Regions from separate parts of the Paenibacillus dendritiformis genome, predicted to be linked through region 1. Evidence: riboswitches for the same ligand, from Rfam matches in the RefSeq annotation. Region 1 holds a riboswitch; each other region holds the start of a gene.
The links. A riboswitch is a leader RNA that binds a small molecule or an ion and turns the genes downstream of it on or off. The one in region 1 is predicted to bind S-adenosylmethionine.
Positions count from the first base shown of each region.

Region 2: it holds a riboswitch for S-adenosylmethionine, as region 1 does, so the genes downstream of both, L6439_RS21865 (methionine ABC transporter ATP-binding protein) here and metA (homoserine O-acetyltransferase MetA) in region 1, are expected to answer to the same signal.
Region 3: it holds a riboswitch for S-adenosylmethionine, as region 1 does, so the genes downstream of both, L6439_RS05620 (methionine ABC transporter ATP-binding protein) here and metA (homoserine O-acetyltransferase MetA) in region 1, are expected to answer to the same signal.

Region 1 is NZ_AP025344.1:4,658,272-4,666,295, forward strand. Features, by position in the region: partial or broken gene L6439_RS20595 (IS5/IS1182 family transposase) at 259-531, shown strand; gene mqnC (cyclic dehypoxanthinyl futalosine synthase) at 590-1,729, opposite strand; gene L6439_RS20605 (trans-sulfuration enzyme family protein) at 2,032-3,216, opposite strand; gene L6439_RS20610 (aminotransferase class V-fold PLP-dependent enzyme) at 3,213-4,397, opposite strand; gene metA (homoserine O-acetyltransferase MetA) at 4,397-5,338, opposite strand; SAM riboswitch class I at 5,455-5,607, opposite strand; gene corA (magnesium/cobalt transporter CorA) at 6,112-7,047, shown strand; gene L6439_RS20625 (HRDC domain-containing protein) at 7,139-8,024, opposite strand, start outside.
Region 2 is NZ_AP025344.1:4,925,605-4,933,628, forward strand. Features, by position in the region: gene L6439_RS21855 (bifunctional metallophosphatase/5'-nucleotidase) at 1-430, opposite strand, end outside; gene L6439_RS21860 (S9 family peptidase) at 790-3,144, shown strand; SAM riboswitch class I at 3,216-3,327, shown strand; gene L6439_RS21865 (methionine ABC transporter ATP-binding protein) at 3,441-4,445, shown strand; gene L6439_RS21870 (methionine ABC transporter permease) at 4,447-5,106, shown strand; gene L6439_RS21875 (MetQ/NlpA family ABC transporter substrate-binding protein) at 5,160-6,005, shown strand; gene L6439_RS21880 (iron-containing alcohol dehydrogenase family protein) at 6,033-7,136, shown strand; gene L6439_RS21885 (DUF2332 domain-containing protein) at 7,249-8,024, shown strand, end outside.
Region 3 is NZ_AP025344.1:1,271,621-1,279,644, reverse strand. Features, by position in the region: gene L6439_RS05630 (MetQ/NlpA family ABC transporter substrate-binding protein) at 1-66, opposite strand, end outside; gene L6439_RS05625 (methionine ABC transporter permease) at 193-861, opposite strand; gene L6439_RS05620 (methionine ABC transporter ATP-binding protein) at 861-1,886, opposite strand; SAM riboswitch class I at 2,014-2,164, opposite strand; gene L6439_RS05615 (Cthe_2314 family HEPN domain-containing protein) at 2,236-2,937, opposite strand; gene L6439_RS05610 (UbiD family decarboxylase) at 2,953-4,737, opposite strand; gene L6439_RS29275 (hypothetical protein) at 4,997-5,131, shown strand; gene L6439_RS05605 (COX15/CtaA family protein) at 5,242-6,192, opposite strand; gene L6439_RS05600 (thioredoxin family protein) at 6,414-6,752, opposite strand; gene L6439_RS05595 (DUF2515 family protein) at 6,907-8,024, shown strand, end outside.

The DNA of each region.
Region 1 (8,024 bases):
CTCGTTTGGTACATTTCCTTCATCCGCTATTTTATGGTATACCTGTTTCTAAAGGAATATAACAGTGAACAGGTCCCTATGTCGTCCTAGTGCGGGCCTGTTCCATTCTTGACTGTACGCGGTTTCAAAGCGAGCTCCATCATGGATGCGGGCAACGGTTTCCCGGATAGTCCTCTTACTTTCCGTCTTGTCCAGTTGTAATAACCATTTCGGGAGCCCTGATACATAAGAGTCGATGGGGTTATCTTCGCGGTGCCAAAAGAGACAAAAGAGCGAATTTTTGCTGATTTAAAGGATGGTATGCGGTGGACGACCTTGCGGGGACTAAAAAGGGCCGCCACACCAGCGATGCTTGTTTTTGCTGCCATAAGCCTCAAAAAAACGGCGGCCTGTCTCTGGAAGACCGGTCACCCATCTGCTAATTTGAAATATGGATAAAAGACGTAAACAACTCCCGCGATGGCAGTTTTTTCGCGGGAGTTAGTCAACAATCTGGAACCGGCGTTCGTCCTTCCCGTTCCGCATCTATAAAATAACGCTATTAAGCGCATCTTAAGACTGGAATAACAATATCCGCCCTCCGGCAGAACTAATTCTGCATGACGAAGTCGCGATCGACCTTCGCGTTCTCGTCCTCGAACACCTTCAAAATATTGTACTTCGTGTCCCGCTGCGCCGGAATTTTGCCGGCCTCGCGAATAAGCTGCAGCGTGCTGCTGATGTTGACCTTATGCGTCGTGCCTGCAGCGGAGACGACATTTTCCTCGATCATCGTGCTGCCGAAGTCATTGCAGCCGTAGCTCAGCGTCTTCTTGCCCACTTCCGGCCCCATCGTTACCCAAGATGCCTGGAAGTTCGGGATATTATCCAGGAAGATGCGGCTGATCGCCAGCGTCTTCAAATATTCCTCCGGACTGACCGGGTCTGCCTTCATATTCGTATTCTCCGATTGGAATGTCCATGGAATGAAGGCCAGGAAGCCCTTGGACGGATACTTGTTCCCGATGCATTCGTCCTGCGCCGTGCGGACCCGCTCCAGATGAAGAGCGCGCTCCTCCAGCAGCTCGCCGAAGCCGACCACCATTGTCGCGGTCGTATTCATGCCCACTTTGTGCGCGGTCTGCATCACATCCATCCAGTCCCGCCAGGAGCCTTTGAGCCGGCTGATCTTGCGGCGGGTGCGATCGTCCAGAATCTCGGCGCCGCCCCCCGGCAAGGAGTCAAGTCCCGCCTCGTGGATAGCGCGCACCACTTCCTCCAGCGACAAACCGTCCGATACTTCCTTCATCTTCATGATTTCGGCCGGAGAGAAGGAATGCATCGTAATGCTCGGGAACCGTTCCTTAATCGCCTTGAGAAGATTCGTATAATAGCTGAACGGAAGCTCCGGATTGGTTCCCCCCTGCATCAAAATTTCCGTACCGCCGACATCGATCGTCTCCTGAATCTTCTGGAAGATGACTTCATCCGGAAGCACGTAGCCTTCTTTGGAGCCCGGGGCACGGTAGAACGCGCAGAACCGGCAATACGTATCGCAGATATTCGTATAATTCACATTGCGTCCGATGACGAACGTAGCGATCGGTTCGGGATGCCATTTCAACATGATCTGGTTGGCGGCATGGCCGATCTTCTCTACCTGATCGGACGCGAACAACGTCACGCACTCATCCGTGTCGATACGTTCACCGCGCAGCGCTTTATCCAAAATGCGATCAATCGGTGACATCGTCACAGTCACTTCCTCTCTCATTAGTTGCATGCTGTATGAGCGTACATGCAGCACGAAGCGGATGCATCCGGTCCGATGCTCCTCTATTCGCAAGCCATTCGATTTCCGATCCTGACATGAAGCCGATGCCCGTCAGAGCATAGGATCCTGCATGTCAATGACTTCATAATCGTACCACAATTACAGGCGAAAAAACAGCACCCTCTCCAGGGAAGCCCGACCCGTAATATAGCCGGTACTCCGTGCTGAAGAGGGCATAATGCCATGTATATAAGGAAAAATAATTCACTGAGGCCCTATTATTGGCTCAGTGCTTGATCCAAATCCTGCAGCAGATCGTCGATATGCTCCAATCCGACAGAGAACCGCAGCAGTCCGTCCGTGATCCCGCGCTCCAGCCGAACCTGCCCCGGCATCGAGGCATGCGACATCATCGCCGGATAGGACAGGATGCTTTCCACTGCGCCGAGGCTGACGGCGACCAACGGAAGCTTCACCTTGTTCAGGACGCGCTTCGCCCGTTCGCCGGAGCCGACATCGAACGAGACGACCGCGCCGTAGCCTGCCGATTGCCTCTCGTGCACGCCGCGGCGCGGATGACCCGCCAGGCCCGGATAATAAACCTGGCTGATATCGCTTCGTTCCTCCAGCCAAGCCGCCAAGCGGCGGGCGCTCTGCTCGCTCTGGCTCATCCGCGCGCCCAGCGTCTTCATCCCGCGCATAAGCAGCCAGCTGTCCTGCACGCCGAGCACCGTGCCAAGCCCGTTCTGAAGCTGCTTGATGCGCCCGCCCAGTTCCTCGGTCGCCGTGACAATCAGACCGGCCAGCACGTCGCTGTGTCCGCTCAGGAACTTCGTTGCGCTGTGAAGGACAATGTCCACCCCATGGGCGATAGGCAGCTGATGATACGGCGTCATGAACGTGTTGTCCAGCAGTGTCAGCAGCCCATGCTCCTTCGCCCAGCCGCATACCTCCGCGATGTCCGTAATTTTGAGCGTCGGATTGGACGGCGTCTCCATATAGACGGCCTTTGTATTCGGACGCAGCGCCGCCTTCACCCGATCGATATCGGTCATGTCGACGAAGGTCGATTCAATCCGAAGCCGGTTCAGAATCGTGGTCAGCAGACGGTACGTCCCTCCGTATACATCTTCGGTTACGATAATGTGATCGCCGGCAGAGAACAGCAGGAAGGCGGACGATATAGCCGCCATCCCGGACGCAAACGCGTAGCCGTTCGTTCCTCCCTCCAACAGGGCGATATGATCCTCCAAGGCCTGCCGGGTCGGATTGCCCGAGCGCGAGTAATCGAATTCGGGCGGCTCGTAAATGTCATGATGATGGAACGTCGCCGCCTGATAGATCGGCACGCTGGACGCGCCCGTCGTCTTGTCGATTTCCCCGCCGAAATGAATCAGCTTCGTTGTAAAATCGAGCGCCTGTCCTTGCTTCAACTCCGGCTTCGAATTATCGGATCCGCTCATCCCTGCTCCACCTCCAAGCGGGCCGCTTCCAGCGCTTGCGCCAGATCCTGTCTCAGGTCGTCGACATGCTCGATGCCGACGGAGAACCGCAGCAGCCGATCGTCGACCCCGATCCGGTCCCGAATCTCGGCCGGAATGTCGGCGTGCGTCTGCACCGCCGGGTACGTCATGAGCGACTCGACCCCGCCCAGGCTCTCGGCGAACGCGATCAGCTTCAGATGGCGCAGAATCGGATCGACATAGCGGGCATCCTTCAAGCGGAAGGAGAAGATGCCGGTGTTCCCGGAGGACTGGCGCCGCTGAATCTCATAGCCCGGGTGAGCCCCCAGCCCGGGATAATAGACCGCTTCGACAGCCGGGTGCTCCAGCAGCCATTCCGCGAGGCGGGTCGCGTTGGATTCATGACGCTCCATCCGCAGCGCCAGCGTCTTCATGCCCCGCATCAGCTGATAGGAATCCGACGGGCTCAGCACGGCGCCGATCGAGTTGTGGAGGAAAGCCATCTCCTCCGACAGCTCGCGGCCCTTCGTGACGACAAGGCCGGCCAGCACATCGTTGTGGCCGCCGAGGTACTTCGTCGCGCTATGTACGACGATGTCCGCTCCCAGCTCCAGCGGCCGCTGGAAGAACGGCGTCAGGAGCGTATTGTCCACAATCGTCAGCAGGCCATGTTTCTTCGCCCAGGCCGCCACCCGCTCGATATCCGTAATCATCATCAAGGGATTGGTCGGCGTCTCGATGAAGACCGCCTTCGTCTGCGGCGTGCGGGATGACTCGAGCGCGTCCAGGTCGTTCGTGTCGACATAGGTGGCGGTGACCCCGCAGCGGGACCATATCCGCTCCAGCAGACGGTACGTGCCGCCGTACAGATCGAGCGACACGATCAGATGATCGCCTTGTCCGAACTTGGCGAACACCGTCTGTATCGCCGCCATGCCCGAGCTGCAGGCGAAGCCGGCATCGCCCTGCTCCAGGGCGGCTGCCGCTTCCTCCAGCACGGTACGCGTCGGATTCTTCGTACGGATATAATCGAACCCCGTGCTCTCTCCCAATCTCGGATGACGATAGGCGGTAGCTTGGTAAATCGGATAATTAACGGCTCCTGTCGCCGGATCGTGAACCGACCCGATCTGGGCCAAGCGGCTTTCCATGCGGTAATCGGCTTCGTTGCGCTGCACCATTATACGTTGGCCCCTTCCTTACGCAATACGGCATTGCCCAGTTCGTACGGCGTCTCCTGATAGACATAGTAGTTCAGCCAGTTCGAGAACAACAGATTGGCGTGGGCGCGCCACGACGAACGCGGCTGGCGTGACGGATCGTTGTTCGGGAAATAATTGACCGGCAGATCCATCTCCATCCCTTTGGCGATATCCCGATCGTACTCCCATTTCAACGTGCAAGGGTCGTACTCGGAATGTCCGGTCACGAAAATATGCTTCCCGTCCCGCGTCGCCACGAGATAGACGCCCGCCTCTTCCGACTCGGCGAGAATATCCAGCTCAGGCACCCGCTCCACGTCCTCGCGGCGAATCTCCGTATGCCGGGACTGGGGCACGAGGAATACGTCGTCGAAGCCGCGCGTCAGCTTCACATTGTCCTTGGTGGTACAGTGCGGATAGACGCCGAATATTTTGCGCTCAAGCGGATATTTCGGAATGCCGTAATGGAAGTACAAGCCGGCCTGGGAAGCCCAGCAAATATGGAACGTGGACGTTACGTTGGCGGAAGACCACTCCATAATGCCGCACAGCTCGTTCCAATACGTCACTTCCTCGAATTCCATTTGCTCGACCGGCGCCCCCGTAATGATCATGCCGTCGAATTGCTGTCCTTGGATTTCATCGAAAGTCTTATAGAATGAGGACAAATGCTCGGCGGATGTATTTTTGGATGTGTGCGTCGCTGGATGAAGCAGCGTCACATCCACTTGCAGCGGCGTATTGCCTATGAGGCGCAGCAGTTGCGTCTCGGTCGTCTCTTTCGTCGGCATCAGGTTGAGGATCACAATTCGCAAGGGACGAATATCTTGGTGATACGCGCGGGTTTCGTCCATGACGAATATATTCTCCTGAGACAATATTTCTTTGGCCGGCAAATGATCGGGAATCTTGATCGGCATGACGCTCTCCTCCTTCATAAATCCATCATAATGTGGTTGTCGCTTGCGGGATAAGGGTACAAAAAAACCTTTCCCGACATTCGAGAAAGGTTGTGCATTTCCAGATTCATGCGCCTCTCTCATCTGTCAGCAGCAGTCCTCTGACCGCTACCGCAAGAATTAGCACCGTGCACGCGGCAGATACGTCCTTGAATGCAAGAACGGCTCTGCGCATCTGGCCGGTTGCCGGGTTTCATCGGGCTTGTCCCTCCACCTGCTCTTGATAAGATTGCTAACATTTCATATTCGATTGCAGTCCCGGGAAGCTGAACAGGACTTGGTAATAATTTAAAGGCAAGACGAGCCAGAAGTCAAGAGGAAAATCACCTTTTGCTCCTTCCGGCATATCGTATTCCATGTACGCCGCAGCGAACCGATTTTGTCTTGAAAAAAGGACGTGCCGAGCGGTATACTTAACAGGTGCCTGAGCGGCACAGTTGTCATAAAGTTCGAAGATTATCGTAAATCATTTCAAATTGGGGTGAATTTCGGATGGATGGCGACCCGAGGCAATGCCGAGGTACGAACGGACAACCGAATAAGGCGATTCGGCGGGACTCCGTGCAGCTTGACGGCTGTTGCGTTCTGTCATTATGCCCATCCCCGAGCGTCATGCGCGGATAAATGCCGTGCCCTGGGGTCTACGGCTCTCATCTGCATCTGCCCTGCACGAATCGTCTAAGTAGACGAAGCAAGCTGCCGCATCGGATATGCGGCCGAAGGGGAGATTGGCAATGAAAATCCGTCTAGTAAACGAAGGCGTCTTCACGCCGGTGGATGATATACAGATGACACTCGCTCCGCCGGAGAACGGCTTCTATTGGTTAGATGCCGATTTGGAAGATCTGGTCGAGCTGCAGCCCTTGTTCTCCATACATGATCTCGCGGTCGAGGACTGTATGAGCGAAGAAGAGCAGCGGCCCAAAATCGAAATCTATGAAAATCATTATTTCATCGTGCTGAATAGCATCCGCTTCGACGATGAGGAAATATTTCTGCGGGCCCTGAATATCTTTCTCGGCAAACACTTCATCATCACCGTGACGAAGCAGAAAATCAATGAATTGCGCATGGTCAAGCCGATGCTGTGGGAGCAGCAGGTGAGCTCGGCCGACCGCATGCTGTATCACTTGCTCGATCTGGTGGTGGATAACTACTTCTCGGTAGCCGATCGGATCGAAGCCAAGATCGACACCTTGGAGGAAGAACTGATCGTCAGCGCCAAGAAGGCCCACCTGAACGAAATCATTAGTCTTCGCAGCGAGATTCTATGGCTCAAAAAAGGATTGGCGCCGCAAAAAGAAGTGCTGCTGGTCCTCTACCGCAAGGATCTCCGTCTCATCGACGATGATCTGCAGAAGTATTTCCGGGATATCTATGAAAATGCGGTCAAAGTCTCCGAGACGTTCGAGACCTTCCGCGATCTGATGGGCAACTTGCGAGAATCGTATCAGCTCAGCATCGCGAACCGGGCGAACGACATCATGCGCGTATTTACCGCGATTACGACGATTTTCATGCCGCTGACGCTCATTACCGGCATCTACGGAATGAACTTCGATTATATTCCATTCATGGACTGGGCCTACGGCTCGCTTTATATTATCGGCTTTATGCTCATACTCGGTGCCCTGATGTTCTACTTGTTCCGCAAAAAGGACTGGATATAAAAGGTTCCGCAAGTGGCCTTTATATGATACAGGTTGGTTTCCAAGCCCGCCTCCCCCAACAAGGGAGGCGGGCTTGTTCCCGCTCTCCCGCTTACCCGGCCTGAGCCTGCCGCGCCTCCCGGCTCTTCCGTCTGCGGTGCAGAAGCCGGAGGAAGCGTATCCGTTCATAGTTGGTCTGCAGCTCGGAAGCCGGCAGTTCCAGCGCCGCTTCGCCGAACGCCTTGATATAGATCGGCTTGATGTACTCGTCCCCCAATTCAATGAGGGCCGACTCAACCGCTTCGCGTTCGGCGGGAGGCATCGAAGCCAGTTCCTCTTCGGCCAGCCGCTCAAAGGCGCCGCCTTCCTTCGCAATCTTCTCGATGCGCATAATCAATTCGCGCCGATCCACCTGCAATCGCTCCATCAGCTGCCCGATCCCCATCCCTTGCTGCAGCCCTTCCATCAGCAGGCGGCGCTCCGATATTTTGGCCAGCTCATTCGCCTGCTTCGCTTCCCATTCCGCATAGACCCATCTGGCGAATTCAGGCTCGCTGACGGCAGCGGCCACCCAGTCGAGCGGGAAGTCCGTCGTGCGGTCGTACTGCTTCGTAATCTGAATAATCTCTGCGCCGAAGTCGCGTACCTTTACCGCGCCGAAGCCCGGAATCTGCTCCAGTTCCTCCAGATTCTGCGGCAAATAAGCGCTGACCATGCGGAGCATCCGGTTCGACGCGATCCAGTACGGAGCTCGTCTCAGACGCGTGGCCGCTTCCCTGCGCCATTGGGCCAGCCGATCATACACCTCCGTATTCGGATGGAGATCGGCATAGCAGGCGATCCATTCCTGCTGTTCCCGCATGCGGCGCTCATGAATGTCCGCCTCCGGAACGAAGCCGAGCGACAGCCGGTAACCTGCACTCATGAGCCGCGCCATGCCCCGCCGCAGCGATGCCCGCATCTCGGCCCAATCGCCGCCTTCGAACCAGATCTCCGGC
Region 2 (8,024 bases), 270 kb from region 1:
GCTCCGTCAGCGCGGCTCCCAATGCTTCCGTGAACTGCTCGCGGGTCACGGAGCCGCCGGCGGGCAGCTCCAGCGCAACGCCCAGCTTCTGCGCAATCTCGGCAAGGCGTTCGGCGGAAGGCGCCTGTCTGTCATTGGCGCTTTCCTGCTCCGTAATCGCGCCCTGTCCGGCCGCCCAGTCCAGATATCCCTGCGCCCAATAGCCGCTGCGCTCCGGAATGGACGCCCCGGTTCCTCTCGCAATCAGCGCGATAGCTTCCCCCAACGAGACGGGCCGCTCGAGCCGCAGATCCCCTTGCTCATAGCCTGCAATGATATGCTTCTGCTGCATCCATTCATTGTGCTCCACCGGTTGAAGCGGGGCGGCAAAGGCCGATGCCGAAAACAGCATCCCCAATGCGCCGGTCACGAGAAATGAAGCCGCTTTCATTTGGAATCTCAAAAAATTCACTCTCCCTTTCATCTGGTTGATAGAATGACGACATAAAAGTGAACAAATGTAAATATACTAAATTCCTTTTTTCAATTCATAGTATACCTAGTTTATTTTTCGGCGGTCAAGATAAAGTTTCATGCGCAGGAAGGATGGAAAACATCGATTTTCCAAGCATCATCTCCCTTTAAAAATGAACATTTGTAAAATTGTATATTGCATAACGAATGATACGAAACGAACTTGCGTCACACCTGCCGCTGGCCGGGCCCCTTCCTCTCCCAAGTTCATGCTCCGTTCATAATCGTTGTATAGGATGAAGCTGCATACATCGAACGATCAGGAGGAATGGCGATATGAGTAAAAGGATATCCCGCGATCTGTATGATCGCGCCGCGAGACTGATGAGCGCCGAGTGGCACCGGTACGTCTTCAACGGCCGTGTCGTGCCGAACTGGCTTGCCGGCGGGAACCGGTTCTGGTACCGGCGCGACGTGCGGCTTGGCAGAGAGAAGGGAACCGAGTATGTCCTCGTCGATCCGGCGGCGAACGCCTCGAAGCCGGCCTTCGATCATGAACGCCTCGCCGCTTCCCTTGGCCGGGAGCTTGGCCGGAGGCTGGATCGCCATCATTTGGAGCTGGATCGGCTGGAGCTGCCCGAATCATGCCGCCTCATTCGCTTCGACATGGACGGGGAGCGGTGGGAATGCGATCTGTCCGGCTATCGGTGCACCCGCCTCCCGGCCCGGCCGCGCCCAGAGCCGTACGAGCTGCTCTCTCCCGACGGGCAGTGGGGCGCCTACGCCGAGAAGCATAATCTGTTCATCCGCCATATCGAGAGCGGCGAAGTGCGGCAGCTGACCTTCGGCGGCGAGCCTGATTATGAGTATGCGGGCAGTGTGGAGGCGATGAACCTGAATCTCCGCCCCGAAGCCAAGTCTTTCCCGGCCGCCTTATGGTCGCCCGATTCGACGAAGCTCCTGACAATGCGGCTCGATCAGCGTTCGCTCCGCGAGCTTCATCTGCTTCAACACGTGCCGTCTGCCCCAAGCGGGGATCTCCGGCCTGTCCGGCATTCGATGCGCTATGCTTGTCCAGGAGATCCCCATGTCCCGCTGGCCGACATCGTCATCTGCGATATTGAGCGGGAGGCCAGCATCGCCGTGGAGGCGCCCCGGATTATCCTCTGTTCCGACAGCCCCTTCAGCCCGCTCGCGCCGCAGGCCGGCTGGAGCAAGGACAGCAAGCAGGTCTTCTACCTGTCGATGGCCCGCGATTACCGTTCGGCCAAGCTGATCGCCGCCGATGCGGAGACAGGGGCGGCGCGAATCGCCGTCGAGGAACAGAGCGATACGTTCCTGTTCATCGATCTGTATCATTTCGGCAATCTGGACCTGTACCTGCGGCCGGATCCGAACTTCCGTCTGCTGCATGACGATACGGCCCTCTGGCTCTCGGAGCGCGACGGGTACGCTCATCTGTATCTGTTCGACAGCCGCACGGGACAGCTCATCCGGCAGATTACGTCCGGCGAATGGAACGTCCGGCGTCTGGCGGCCGTGGATGAGCGCCAGCAATGGATCTATTTCATGGCCAGCGGCCGCGAACCGGGGCGGGATCCGTACTGCCAGCACCTGTACCGCATCCGTCTCGAAGGCTCGGGCCTGACGCTGTTGACGCCGGAGGATGCGGATCATAAGATCGCCTTCGCTCCGGATCTGAGCTGCTTCACGGACACGTATTCGCGCGTCGATCTTCCCCCGGTATCCGTGCTGCGCCACAACGACGGCACCCTCGCCCGGGATCTGGAACGGGCCGATATCGAGCTGCTGCTGGAGCAGGGCTATCAGCTGCCGGAACGATTTACGGTCAAGGCCGCGGATGGAGAGACGGATCTGTACGGCATTCTGGTCCCTCCCGCATCCCGCGAACCGGGGCGGAAGTATCCGCTGATTGACTATTTCTATGGCGGGCCCCAGCTTCTCAATACGCCGAAGTCGTTCCTGTTCGAGGCCCCCCTTGATTTCTCCGGCGGCGCCCAATCGTTCGCCCAGCTCGGCTTCGCCGCGATCGTGATGGACGGGACGGGGACGCCGTACCGCTCGAAGGCGTTCCATGACACGTCCGACGGCAGGCTGGAGCATGCGGCCGGATTGGCCGATCATGCCGCCGCCATCCCGCAGCTGGCCGAACGCTACCCGTTCATCGATCCGGAGCGCGTCGGCATCTGGGGCGTCTCCGGAGGCGGCTACGGCTCGGCCCGGGCCATCCTGACCTATCCCGACGTCTATTCCGTCGCCGTCTCGGGGGCCGGCAATCACGATCAGCGCGCCTACATTGCGGCATGGGGCGAGCGCTTCCAGGGGCTGCCCGGCAAAGAACATCCGGGGCGGTACGCCCGTCAGGACAACGCCCGACTGGCGGCCAATCTGAAGGGCAAGCTGCTGCTCGCGCACGGCGATATGGATGACAACGTCCATATCGCCCATACGATGCAGCTCGTCGATGCGCTGATTCGGGCGAACAAGGACTTCGATCTGCTCATCATGCCGAACGTCAATCACAGCATTCAGTCCAACCGCTATTTCATCCGGCGCAAATGGGATTATTTCGTGAAGCATCTGCTCGGGGCCGAACCGCCCGCCCAGTATGAGATCGCGCCGGAGGCGCAGCATGCGGCCGCAGAGGCCGCTCCGCCTATTCCCGACTAATCCTATGAAAATAAAATTGACAACCGCCGCAATCCTGTGTATGATTCTCACATGACAATTTCATTTTCTTGACCTTATCAAGAGCGACTGAGGGAATAGGCCCTATGACGTCCGGCAACCTTACCCATTTGCGGTAAAAGGTGCTAAATCCTACAGAATGCGCGGCATTCTGAGAGATAAGTGGTTCCTAGCGATGCAATGCAGCCTCTTTCTCTCCTGAAAGAGGCTTTTTTCATTCGCTGGAATGGATGCCGGACGAACGGGCCGATACAGATGGACATTGGAGTGTGAGAGAGATGATAGAGATAAGGAATCTCGTCAAGGAGTACCGGAGCAAGACGGGAACGGTCGTCGGTGTCGATCATGTCTCGCTGCATATCGAGAAGGGCGACATCTACGGCATCATCGGGCGAAGCGGAGCGGGCAAAAGCTCCCTGCTGCGCTGCATCAATCTGCTGGAGCAGCCGAGCTCGGGCAGCATCCTCGTCGACGGCGTCGATCTGACCAAGCTGCAGGGCGAGCAGCTCCGTCAGGCCCGGTTGAAAATCGGGATGATCTTTCAACATTTTCACCTGATTCGATCCAAGACGGTCTACGAGAACATCGCCTTCGCGCTCAAGGCGAACCGGACATCCAAGGCGGATATCGAAGCGCGCGTGACCGAGCTGCTGGAGATGGTCGGCTTGGCCGACAAGCGCGACGTCTATCCTTCGCAGCTGAGCGGCGGCCAGAAGCAGCGGGTGGGCATCGCCAGAGCTCTCGCGAACGATCCGCATGTGCTGCTCTGCGACGAGGCGACATCCGCGCTCGACCCGGAGACGACTCAGTCCATCCTCGACCTGCTGCAAAAGATCAACCGTGAATGGAAGCTGACGATCGTGCTGATTACCCATGAGATGGAAGTCGTCAAGGCGATCTGCGATCGGATGGCGGTCATGCAGAACGGCCGCGTCGTCGAGGAGGGACCTGTCTATGATATCTTTGCGAATCCGCAGCATCCGATGACCCGCTCCTTCATCAGCAGCCTGTTCCAATTCGAGCTGCCCGACCGCTTGCTCCGGAACGGCGCCGGCACCGTCGTCAAGGTTCACTTCGTCGCCCCGCAGGCGGAGGAAGCCGTCATTACCGATATGCTGAAGAGGTTCGACGTCATGGGCAATATCCTGCATGGCAAAATCGAATATATCCATGATGCGCCCCTCGGCATCCTTATCCTGGAGCTGAACGGCGACCCGGCCGAAGTCCGGCGGGCCATGGATTATATCGCATCGCGAACGCACCGACTGGAGGTAATCAGATAAGATGGACTCCCTCATACAGATCCTGCCCGATCTGTACAAGGCGTTTTTTCAGACCTTGTATATGGTGGGCATCTCATTAGTTGCCGCTTTAATTCTGGGTCTTCCTATTGGAATAATATTATTTGTGACGGATAAAGGACTGTTCCTGGAAAACCGCCTGACCCGCGTGATCCTGGGCTTCTTCGTCAACATGATCCGGTCGATTCCGTTCATCATCCTGCTCGTCACGCTGCTGCCGCTGACGAAGCTGATCGCCGGCACCACCATCGGCCCGACGGCCGCATCCGTCTCGTTATCGGTTGCCGCTGTCCCGTTCTTCGCCCGGCTCGTCGAGACCGCGCTGCGCGAGATCGACAAGGGCGTCATCGAAGCGGCGGTGTCGATCGGGGCCACGCCGTGGATGATCATCAAGGATGTGCTGCTTCCCGAAGCGAAGCCCGGCATCGTCCAGGGGATCAACATCACGGCCATCAGTCTTGTGGCCTACTCGGCCATGGCCGGGACGATCGGCGGAGGCGGCATCGGCGATCTGGCGATCCGCTTCGGGTACTACCGCTATGACAATATGGTCATGTTCACCACCGTCATCATCCTTATCTGCCTTGTGCAGCTCATTCAATATGCCGGCGATTTCGCGGCCAAAAAGGTAGACAAGCGCTAACGCAAGCTAACGGAGGCTTCAACATCATTTCACATATTATGGAGGGTATCATCATGAAAAAGACAGTCATTCTTCTCTCGCTTATCCTGACATTCGGCCTGCTGGCCGCCTGCGGCAGCGGTTCGTCCTCCAGCGGCGGGGACAATGCGAAGCAGGAGGAGAGCAGAACGTTGAAGTTCGGGGCCACCGCAGGCCCATACAGCGATATGCTGACGAAGGCGATCAAGCCGATTATGGAGAAAAAAGGCTATACGATCGAAATCGTCGAATTCGGAGATTACGTGCAGCCGAATCTGGCGCTGTCCAACGGCGATCTGGACGCAAACCTGTTCCAGCACAAAATCTATATGGATAACTTCGCCAAGGAGAACAAGCTAGAGCTGACCGATCTGATCGCCGTACCGACGGCGCCGATGGGCATCTACTCCTCGAAATACAACTCGCTCGACGAGATCGCCGAGGGCAGCACCGTCGCGCTGGCGAACGATCCGACCAATCTGGCCCGTTCGCTGGGGCTGCTGCAGGATGCCGGCCTCCTGACGATCAAGGACGACATCGATCCGCTGCGCGTCTCGGAGAAGGACGTCAAGGACAACCCGAAGCAGCTCGTGCTGCAGCCGATCGAAGCCGCCCAGCTGCCGCGTGCCGTCGACAGCGCCGATCTTGCCCTCGTGCCGGGCAACTTCGCCCTCGCGGCCAAGATGAATCTGCTCGACGCGCTGAAGCTGGAAAATATGCCGGATGATTACCGCAACCGGGTCGTCATCAACACGGCCGACAAGGATAAGGCCTTCGCGAAGGATCTGAAGGAAGCGGTCGAGTCGCCGGAATTCGAGCAGAGAATCGATGAACAGTTCCAGGGCTTCGGCAAGCCGGAGTGGATGCTGAACCGGAAGTAAGGAAGAACCGATGGGGAGGGATTGGAAATGACAACGCTGGAACAGCCCCTTATCGTCAGAGGGGCTCCCGCCATCTACCGCTGCGAAGCCGGCATCCTGGAGAAGCTGGAGTCCCTGCTCCAGCCGTACGGCTGCCGCCGGGCGCTCGTCGTGCACGGCGAGCGCTCCTGGGAGGCCGCGGCTCCGTATTGGCCGCGGCAGACGGAGATGACGCTGCTGACGCTGGCGTACCGCGGCGAGTGCACGCTGGCGGAGGCCAGCCGCATCGCCCGCGAGGCACGGGAGGCACAGGCCGATATTGTGCTCGGCGTCGGCGGGGGCAAAGTGATGGACCTCGTCAAGGCGGCAGGCATCGAAGCCGGACTCGACACGGTGCTCGTGCCGACGCTCGCGTCGAACTGCGCGGCCTGGACGCCGCTCAGCGTGTTCTACGATGAACGGGGCCGCTTCACGCATTACACGCTCCATCCGAGAAGTCCGCTCATGGTGCTGGTCGATCCGCAGATCGCCCTGCGCGCGCCGGCCGCTTACCTGCGGGCCGGCATCGCCGATACGCTGGCGAAATGGTACGAGGCCGCCGTGCTCGTCCGCCAGTGGAGCCAGCCGCCCGCGGCCGTGAGGATCGCGCACCTCACGGCCCGCCTGTGCCAGACCGCTCTGCTGGAGCACGGCCCGCAGAGCGTTCGGGATGCCGAGCGGCAGCAATTGACGGACGCGTTCACGCTCGCCGTCGAGACGATCATTATGACGGGCGGCACGGTCGGCGGCTTCGGCGACCATGCGGGGCGAATCGCGGGGGCCCATTCGATCCACAACGGGCTGACGGCAGCCCCCGCGACGCATCAGCTGCTCCATGGGGACAAGGTCGCCTATGGCATTCTCGTCCAGCTCGCGCTGGAGGGCAATCTGGCCGAAGTCGAGCGCCTGCTGCCATTCTACCAGGATATGGGCCTCCCCCGCCGCCTGTCCGATCTCGGGCTGTCCGCTTCGGATCGCGAGACGCTGGACCGCGTCGCGGCCGCGTCTGTCCATCCGCAGGAGTCGATTCATCTGATGAACCGGAACGTGACGGCGGACGATGTGCGGCAAGCGATGCTGCAGCTGGAATCGGCGGCCGCCGGAACATCATAGCGACTGGAGGGCGGGGGCGCAGGCTCCCGCTCTTTCTCTGCCTCGGCAATCACTTTTCTTAATCGCCTCGACAAAAAACTAGAAATATCACTTATCACCCGCTCGTTGTAAAATGGTGGAAAAAGGAGGGGTTGATTTGGCTAACGCAAGCTTGTCCGACCGTTTCGCACGCTTTGCGCGTCAAGAATGCGCAGGATCCTGCGATCTGTACGAGCATCTGGCGCTGCGCATCGCCGCCGACAATGAATTGCTCCGGATCGCCTCGCATGCAAGACCGGGCCAGCCGGTGCCGAACCTGCTCTTCGGCGCGGTTCAATACTTGCTGCTCTCCGGCGCCGATCACGAGCTGCGCCGCTACTATGACGGACTCGTCGAGGAGCCGGGAGACATCCGGCAATCGTTCCCGCCGTTCAAGGATTTCTGCCTCAAATACGCTGACGGTATCGTTACGCTCCTGAAGACCAAGATCGTACAGACGAACGAGGTCAGGCGCTGCGCCTATCTGTACCCGAGCTTCTGCCACATCTACGAGAACATACGCAAACCGTTGGCGCTGATCGAGATCGGCACGAGCGCGGGACTGCAGCTGATATGGGATCAGTACGGGTATTCCTACGGATCCGGAGTTGTGTACGGCAACCCGGCCGGAGAGGTCCGGATCGCGGCGGCCATTATCGGAGGCGGAGACACTGCCCCGCCGCTGCTGCCGCACAGTCCCCCTGTTACCGCCCGGATCGGCGTCGATCTGCATATCAACCAGTTGTCCGATCCGGAAGACCGCCGATGGCTGCGGGCTTTGATCTGGCCCGGACACCGGGACAGAGTCGCGCTGTTCGACGATGCGGCCCGCTGCCTGACCGGACAGCCGGTGAAGCTGATCGAGGGAGA
Region 3 (8,024 bases), 3.2 Mb from region 1:
GCTGCCGCATGCCGCGAGCAAGCCGATCAGCGCAATCAACGTCAATACATACGTCCATTTTTTCATGTCTCTCTTCTCCTCCCGAATTCCCCATTTTGAAAATGCGCTTTTTACATGTATATATGGAAGCCCGATACCGGGCGAATTCCAGTCGTGATCCGCAGCCGGAACCTTGTCCGCCGTCGGCGGCCGCTACTTCCGGGTGAATCTGCGGACGAACGCGTCGCCAATCCATTGCAGGATTTGGACGAGCAGCACCATAATAAAAATCGAAATGATCATGACTTCAAATTCATAGCGGTGATACCCGTATCGAATCGCCAAGTCCCCGAGACCGCCGCCGCCGACCATGCCTGACATGGCCGTATAGGTGACGAGCGTCACCGCCGTAATCGTCGTGCCGGCGATCAAGCCCGGCATCGCCTCCGGCAGCAGCACCTTGCGCACGATCTGCCAAGTGGAGGCGCCCATCGCCTGCGCGGCTTCGATGACGCCGCGGTCCACCTCGCGCAGCGAGGTCTCCACCAGGCGGGCGAAGAAAGGCGCAGCCGCGATAACGAGCGGCGGAATCGTGCCTTCGACCCCGATCGAGGTGCCGACGATCATCCGAGTAACTGGAATGAGTGCAATCATCAAGATAACGAATGGCGCGGAACGCAAAATATTAACGATAAAAGAGACCCCGAAATATACGGTTCTTCCGGCCGTTCCTTTTGATTTTCCCGTCAAATAAAGCAGCACGCCGAGCGGAAGCCCGATTACGATCGTGAACAGCACGGAGAACAGCATCATCGCCAGCGTGTCGCTTGTCGCCGTACCGAGCTCATCCCAGTTGATTTTGGAGAAATCGAGATCCTTCATTACGCGATCACCTCCACTTCAAGTCCTCTATCCTTCAGCGCGGAGAGCGAACGCTCGACATCCGGCAGGCCGCCGTCCAGACGAACGACCAATTGTCCGTATGGTATATCCTTCATGCGCGATATCGTGCCCTGCAGTATCGTGAAGCGGACACCCGCTTCGGTGAGGACGGTTTGCAGCACGGGCTCATAAGTGACATCGCCCAAGTAATTGATCTTGACGACGCGCGAATGGTCGCCTGCCTGCCCCTGGAAGGCCATCCACGGCTGCAGGTCGGCGTCATGGCGCTCCTCCATAATGAACTCCCTCGTCACCGGATGCTGCGGCTTCAGGAAGACGTCGACCACCTTGCCCTGCTCCGCAATCTGGCCGGCATGAATGACGGCGACCCGATCGCATATCGCTTGAATGACATGCATCTCATGGGTGATGAGCACGATCGTGATGCCGAAGCGGCGGTTAATATCGAGCAGCAGCTCCAGAATCGATTGCGTCGTCTGCGGATCGAGCGCGGAGGTCGCTTCGTCGCAGAGCAGCACCTTCGGATCGTTGGCCAGCGCGCGCGCAATGCCGACTCTCTGCTTCTGTCCCCCGGACAGCTGCGCCGGATATTTATTGCGGTGCTCCTCCAGTCCGACGAGACGGATTAATTCATCCGCCTTCGCCTTCACTTGGGCGGCAGGCGTGTTCTGCAGCCGCAGCGGGAAAGCGATATTGTCGAACACGGTCGCCGAGGACAGCAGATTAAAATGCTGAAAAATCATGCCGATCTTGCTGCGCTGCTCCTGCAGCTCCCGCTTCGACAGCTTCATCATGTCCACCTGATCCACGAACACCTTCCCGGAGGTCGGGCGCTCCAGCAGGTTGATGCTGCGCAGCAGCGTGCTCTTGCCGGCCCCGGAGTGGCCGATAATGCCGAAAATTTCCCCTTGCTCTATCGTCAAACTGACATCATTCAATGCGAGAGGTCCGGACAGCTTCCCTTTGGCTTCATATTGTTTGCTGATATGCTCCAGACGAATCAATGATAGTTTTCCCCTTCCTAATTAGCGGTGACCCGTATCTCTGTATATTCACGCCAAAAGCCCCCTCTTGGCAGATGCCAAAAGGGGGCTGTCTCATACTTCTTCATTCCAGATGGGTTAGCGCCCTTTCTTATCTGCCAGAACTTATCCGTTCTGAAGGAATTAGCACCATTGACATCCTGCAATCTTGCGGCAGCGGTAAGCTGCGAGCAAATACGGGTTGCAGGATCGGTTGCCGGGCTTCACAGGGCCTGTCCCTCCGCCACTCTTGATAAGAAATCGTTATGAAATTATTCAAAGTATATGATATTACTCGGGTATTGTCAATTGACTTTTTTTACCTTACGTTTCATTTTTCCAGGGTAACGATCGCGCGGAACGAAGCGGTAAGCGCGCCGCACACCATCTGCATGCCTTCTTCCACATCGTTCATGTTCGCCTGGATATCCTCCAGCCGCAGCTTGCTGTTCAAGCTCCGGTGCCGCTGCCACAGATCGTCCTGCATCTCCGCATTCATATAATGAATCTCGGTATTGCGGCGCTTGCGCAAGCGCTGCATCGCTTCTCCATGAAGCTGCTTCAGACCGGACAGCTTGTCGGTAAGACGCGGATGCCTGCCTGTCAAGTGCAGGCGGCGGAGCACCGTGAAGTAAGAGAAAAACGGCTTCATTTCCTCCGTCTCCAGCCGCAGCACCTCATTCAAAAGCGTCCCCAGCTTGTCCAGGATCGAGAAGATGCGGATGAATGCATTTTTATAAAAGTAAACGTGACGGTAATAATCATCCAGCTCATTATCATTCATATCATCCTGGTACTTCTTCGTCACCCGCTCCGCATACTTGCCGGAGGCATAGATGCTCTCCTCCAGCTCATCGAGCGACGTGCGAAGCCCGACCGTCCAGATTTCGATTTTGCGCCAGTAGTGACCCGGATCCCCGCCGTTGTCCATCTGCTTCCTTACATGCGACAGATAGCGGTCTATCGCCTCCATCGCTTCCTTCAACGCGCCTTCGTCCCTGCGGGGCTCTTCCCCGAACAGGCTTCGCAGCATCGCGACCACCCCCGATTAGTATCCGTTCGGGAAATAGTCTTTCCAACGATCGTCAACCCGTTGCACGATATCTTCCCGCGGGAACAATTCGTCCGGGTAGCCCGGCTTCATGCGCGCATCGATAACAATCGGCAGTTGATACGCAATGTGGTGATTTCGGACTTCCATCCGCGCGTATATATCAGAAGCAGGGTTGAAGCGGGTGAACACCGTCCACAGGAAAGAGAGCTGCGTGCGGGCCACTTGCGCATCGTCCACCAGGAAGACGAGCGGCCAAGGCGTCTCCTGATCGGCCAACCGCTCCATCAGCCGTTGCGCCAGCTGCGGCTCGGCCTCATAGGACGCTCCGGACATCGTCAGGCAGCCGCGGCAGAACACGGCCACATCCGTTATTTCGTCGATCGGTCCCCCCTCGTACGTATGCGGGAGCTCGCGGACCGGCTCGCCGACACCCAGCAATATGCCCTTGCTGCCATGGTTCAGCTTGTGCCCGGTATAATCGAGCGTATCATGGGACGTATTGTTCAGCACATACAGATCCGACTCCGGTTGGAAGCGCTCCAATACGTTCTCCATCAGCTGCGCGAAATTGTCCAGATCGACATCCTGATCAGTGAGCATCAGGAATTTGGTGAGGCTGAGCTGGCCTTCTCCGAGAATCCGGAAGCCGCTCAGCATCGCCTCGCGCGAATAGCTCTCGCGGACGACGGCGGCGGCCAGCGAATGGACTCCCGTCTCCGGATAAGGATGCACCTTGCGCACGCTCGGCATGACCATCGGGAAGGCCGGTGACAGCAATTTGACCAGATACTCGCCCAAATAGTAGTCCTCCTGGCGAGGCTTGCCGACGACCGTCGCCGGGTAGATCGCGTCTTTGCGGTGATACATGTGCTTCACATTGACAAGCGGGAAGTCATGCGCCCAGGAATAATAACCGTAATGATCGCCGAACGGCCCTTCCAGCCGCCGCTCATGCGGCGGCACATAGCCCTGGATGACGAACTCGGCTTCCGCCGGAATGCGGTGCCCTTCGAAGCCGCTGTCCACGACAGGCAGGCGCTCGCCCATGACGAAGGAGGCCATGAGCAGCTCCGGCAGCTTCTCCGGAAGCGGCGCGATGGCGGCCGCAATCAATGCGGGCGGCCCGCCTACGTAGATCGATACCGGCAGCGCCTCGTTCCGCAGCTCGGCTTCGTGGTAATGGAAGCCGCCGCCCTTTTGGATCTGCCAGTGGATCCCGGTCGTCTTGTCATCATATATTTGAACCCGGTACATTCCCAGGTTATGATCGCTGCCCTTGCGCGCGGGATGCTCGGTGTACACGAGCGGAAGGGTAATGAACGGCCCTCCATCCAACTGCCAGCTCGTTAATGCCGGGAGGCCATTCAGCGGCATGTCGGTCCGCTTCACGTCCATAATCGGCGCCTGAGCGGACGATACATCCTTCATGCCTACCTTGAGCAGGCTCAGCAGCTCCTTGACGAGGCCTCGTTCTTCCCACAGCTTCTTCGGGGAGGGAGGCATGAGGCGATTCACGGCCTCAATGCATTTGTTGGCGAACTGCTCCGGTCTCGGCCCGAAGGCCATGTCCACCCGCCGGGTCGTCCCGAACAGGTTCGTGGCTACGGAGAACGGGCTTCCCTTCACATTCGTGAACAGCAGGGCGGGGCCGCCTTCCTCGATTACCCGCCGGTGAATTTCGGCGATCTCGAGATAGGGGTCGACTTCCGCTTCGATGACCGCCAACTCGTTCTCCCGCTTGAGCGTATGAATGAAACTGCGAATATTGGAAAATGACAACGCTAGCCCTCCTTAGATCGTTAGCTGGGTGAATCATTGCTGAAAAATCGTCTCGTTATAAGGATAATTTTGTAATAGACGCCACAGATACGTACTATTATGTAGTATATCTGTTTTTCATGAGAACCTAAAGCGCTGCAACCGGACAGCTTACGACAATGTAAGATAAACGTAAGCGGGTTGCATGGCACCGCCCCATCCGTATCGGTACAATAAAAGCATGGTAAGCAAGACCACACTTTACGGGAGGTAGATGTTCATGAGAAGCATGAATCGGGAGACAGAGCGCAGACGTTGGAATGTCCGTTGGCTGGCTGCGGCGAAAGCGGCCGCGTCCGTACTGCTGTTCGGCGCTCACGCCGAAGATGCCCGCCAATTGAGAGAAGGAGCGTAAACCGGCTTATGTTCACTGTAACCCCTCGCAATACAAGAAGAAGCAGTTCGCTTGTAGCACGTTGGCCCGCCATGGCGCCGCGCACCGTCAAGTGACTGCTTCTTTTCGCATTATACCCGTTCCCGAAGCTGCCATACGCGAATGCTCATATGGCACAGCACGCTGAACAGTCCGCAAATCAACACCGCATGCAGCATTCCCGCGAATAAATACCAATTCTCATCCGTGATCGCCAAGACGACGAGCGCCCCGCTTACAATCTGCCCCGCGCACAGCGCAATCGACCATATCCCGCACAGCTGGATCTCCCGATTGTTCTTATGATGATGGTAGGCGAAATGCGCCATCACCGCAACGACAACGAGCAGCAGCGCCGCGGCCACCCGGTGCATGAAAGCGATTGCGGTTCCTCCCGTCATCTCGGGAATCCACTCGCCATTGCAGAGCGGCCATCCCAGGCAGCCGCCGGATGACTCCGTATGCCGTACGAAGGCGCCCACGTATATCACGATATATGTATATAACCATGTGAACCAGACGCCGTAACGGAACGTATCGCTGATCCTCCCCGCATGCTGCACAATGCCCCGCTCATGCCTTCGCACCGCCAGACACAGCAGGAAGGATGAGGCGAACGCCAGCAGGGAGATTCCGAAATGCAGCGCCATGACGGGAGGGGACTGCGTAAATACGACGGCAAGCGCTCCCATAATCGCCTGAATCACTGTAAAAATGAGAGTCAAGAACGAATACATGACGGCGTCACGCTTATCTCGCATCTGCCGGAAAACAAATACAAATGATGCCAGGACAAGTATTCCCACAATTCCGGTCACGATGCGGTGCGAGTACTCAATCATCGATTCAATGGTATAGGCAGGCACGAATTTGCCGTTGCACAGCGGCCAATCGGTGCCGCAGCCCTGGCCCGAGCCGGTCTTCGTGACAAGGGCTCCGTTCAGCACGACGATGAACATGCCGATGCAGGTGGCGTAAGCCAGTAACTTCAATTTACGGTAGATGTTCGCATTCACTAGATTCACCTGACCCGTTAGTCTCATTTGAAATCAATCACGCTTTACCCTTTTGAACACGTATTATTAAAATAATTCTTACCTACAAAGCATGCCAATCGTCCCCATTATACAAGATTTCCTAATCGAATGGACGGCAAAATTGTGACAAATATTACACATCCCCATAAAACCGGGTCGATGCGCCTCCGGGCGCACGCATAAAAAATCCGCCCCATCCAAGGGCGGATTATGCGTTCTCGCGTGACTTACAACGCTTCAGCTACCGCAATGGCCCGATCTGCGAACTGTTCAATCTCCGGCCGCGTCTTGCGCAGCTTGTTGACGAAGCGAATCGTCTCCTTGCCGTTCTTGAAGGCGACGAAGCTAGGAATGCCCATGATATGATATTGCTGGGCCACATCGACCAACGCTTCCGCATCGACCTCGAAAAACACGGCCTTGCCCTCATATTGCGCCTCCACTTCCGGCATGAACGGATCAATAAAGTGGCAATCCGGGCACCAGGACGTTTTGAATACGGCGATCGTCGTCAACGGCTGGGCAATCAACTCATTAAAACGCTCCACTGTTTGTACTTTTTCCATCACGCTTCACTCCCAACTAGGTTGTTTTCAAGATAAACCAATTTGAAATGAAAAGTCAAACCGCAAATAGGTTCACAGGGGCGTCAATTTGGACATACTAGTAAAAAAATGAACGGAAAACAAAGGATTTCCGAGAAAGGAGAGCGCAACGAAGATGGAGTCCTCGTCCCCAACCCGCTGGCGGTACGCCTGGCGCTTGCTTCGGCATGCCGTCGACAGCGCCTGCGCCGCCATGCGCAACCTATGGACTAGCTTGCGCAGGCAGGCGAGAAGCATACGCTATCTGCGCGCGATGGAATGGAACCGGGCCGCGGCCAGACGTACCGAAGAGCGTCTATATCGGATCATCGCGGAGCAGAGCCGCCCGCATGCCGAAGAGGCCCGAGCTCATGAGCGCCAGAGCCTGACGTCCGAAGAATTGAAGCTTCTCGCTCATATTCGCCAGGCGGCAGCAGCCGGGAACCGGAACAATGTCGCCCGGGCCGCGGCCTATCTCCGGATCTACAATCAGCATCCGGAGCTCCACTGGGCGCTGCTGGCCCATACCGTCTCCCGCAACGGAGGCTGGAATATGACGGATCTGCAGGGGGAATGGCTGCCGCGTATCATGAGTCCGGCGCAGCGCCAGTGGTCGTTCCGCATGCTGGAGCGGAGCAATGCCCTGATTTTTCACGACGCCTTCCCGCAGCTGCTGTTATATGACGCCAGCCGGCGCGAAGGGCGCAGCCTGTTCCATCTGCTCCCGCACCTGGGCATATCGGCATTCATGGTTCCATTCTGGGACAGCTTCTGGGTCCAGCCGGACAGCCCGCTGCTGACGACGGCACTGATCATCAATGAACAGAACGTCATCGAAGGAAGCGTCGTCCAGAATGAACAGTTCCGCGAGCAGGTTATCGCGAAGTGGGATTTCCGCCTGCATGGCTGGATGCAGATGAATCAAGTCGTTATCCCGCTCGGAGTCCCGTCCGCGCAGGATCCGGCCGTCCCGCTCGTCGGACTGGCGCTGGAGAATTTCTCCGATCTGGACGAGCGGATTGCATTCGGACGCAAGCTGTACGCCCTGTTATTCCATGCGCCTGACATTCACGGCAGGGCGTTAACCTTCATGCGCGGCGTCCCGCACACCGGATCGCGCGCAGACTACTGGCCGCATGCCTTCACCACCCAGGCAGCGGCGCCGGATCATGCGAACCTGCCGGCGGCGCATCGGGCCTACAGTCCGCGCCTGGCCGATGCCTGGCCGGACGAGCCGCTGCCCCCGGTTGGGGC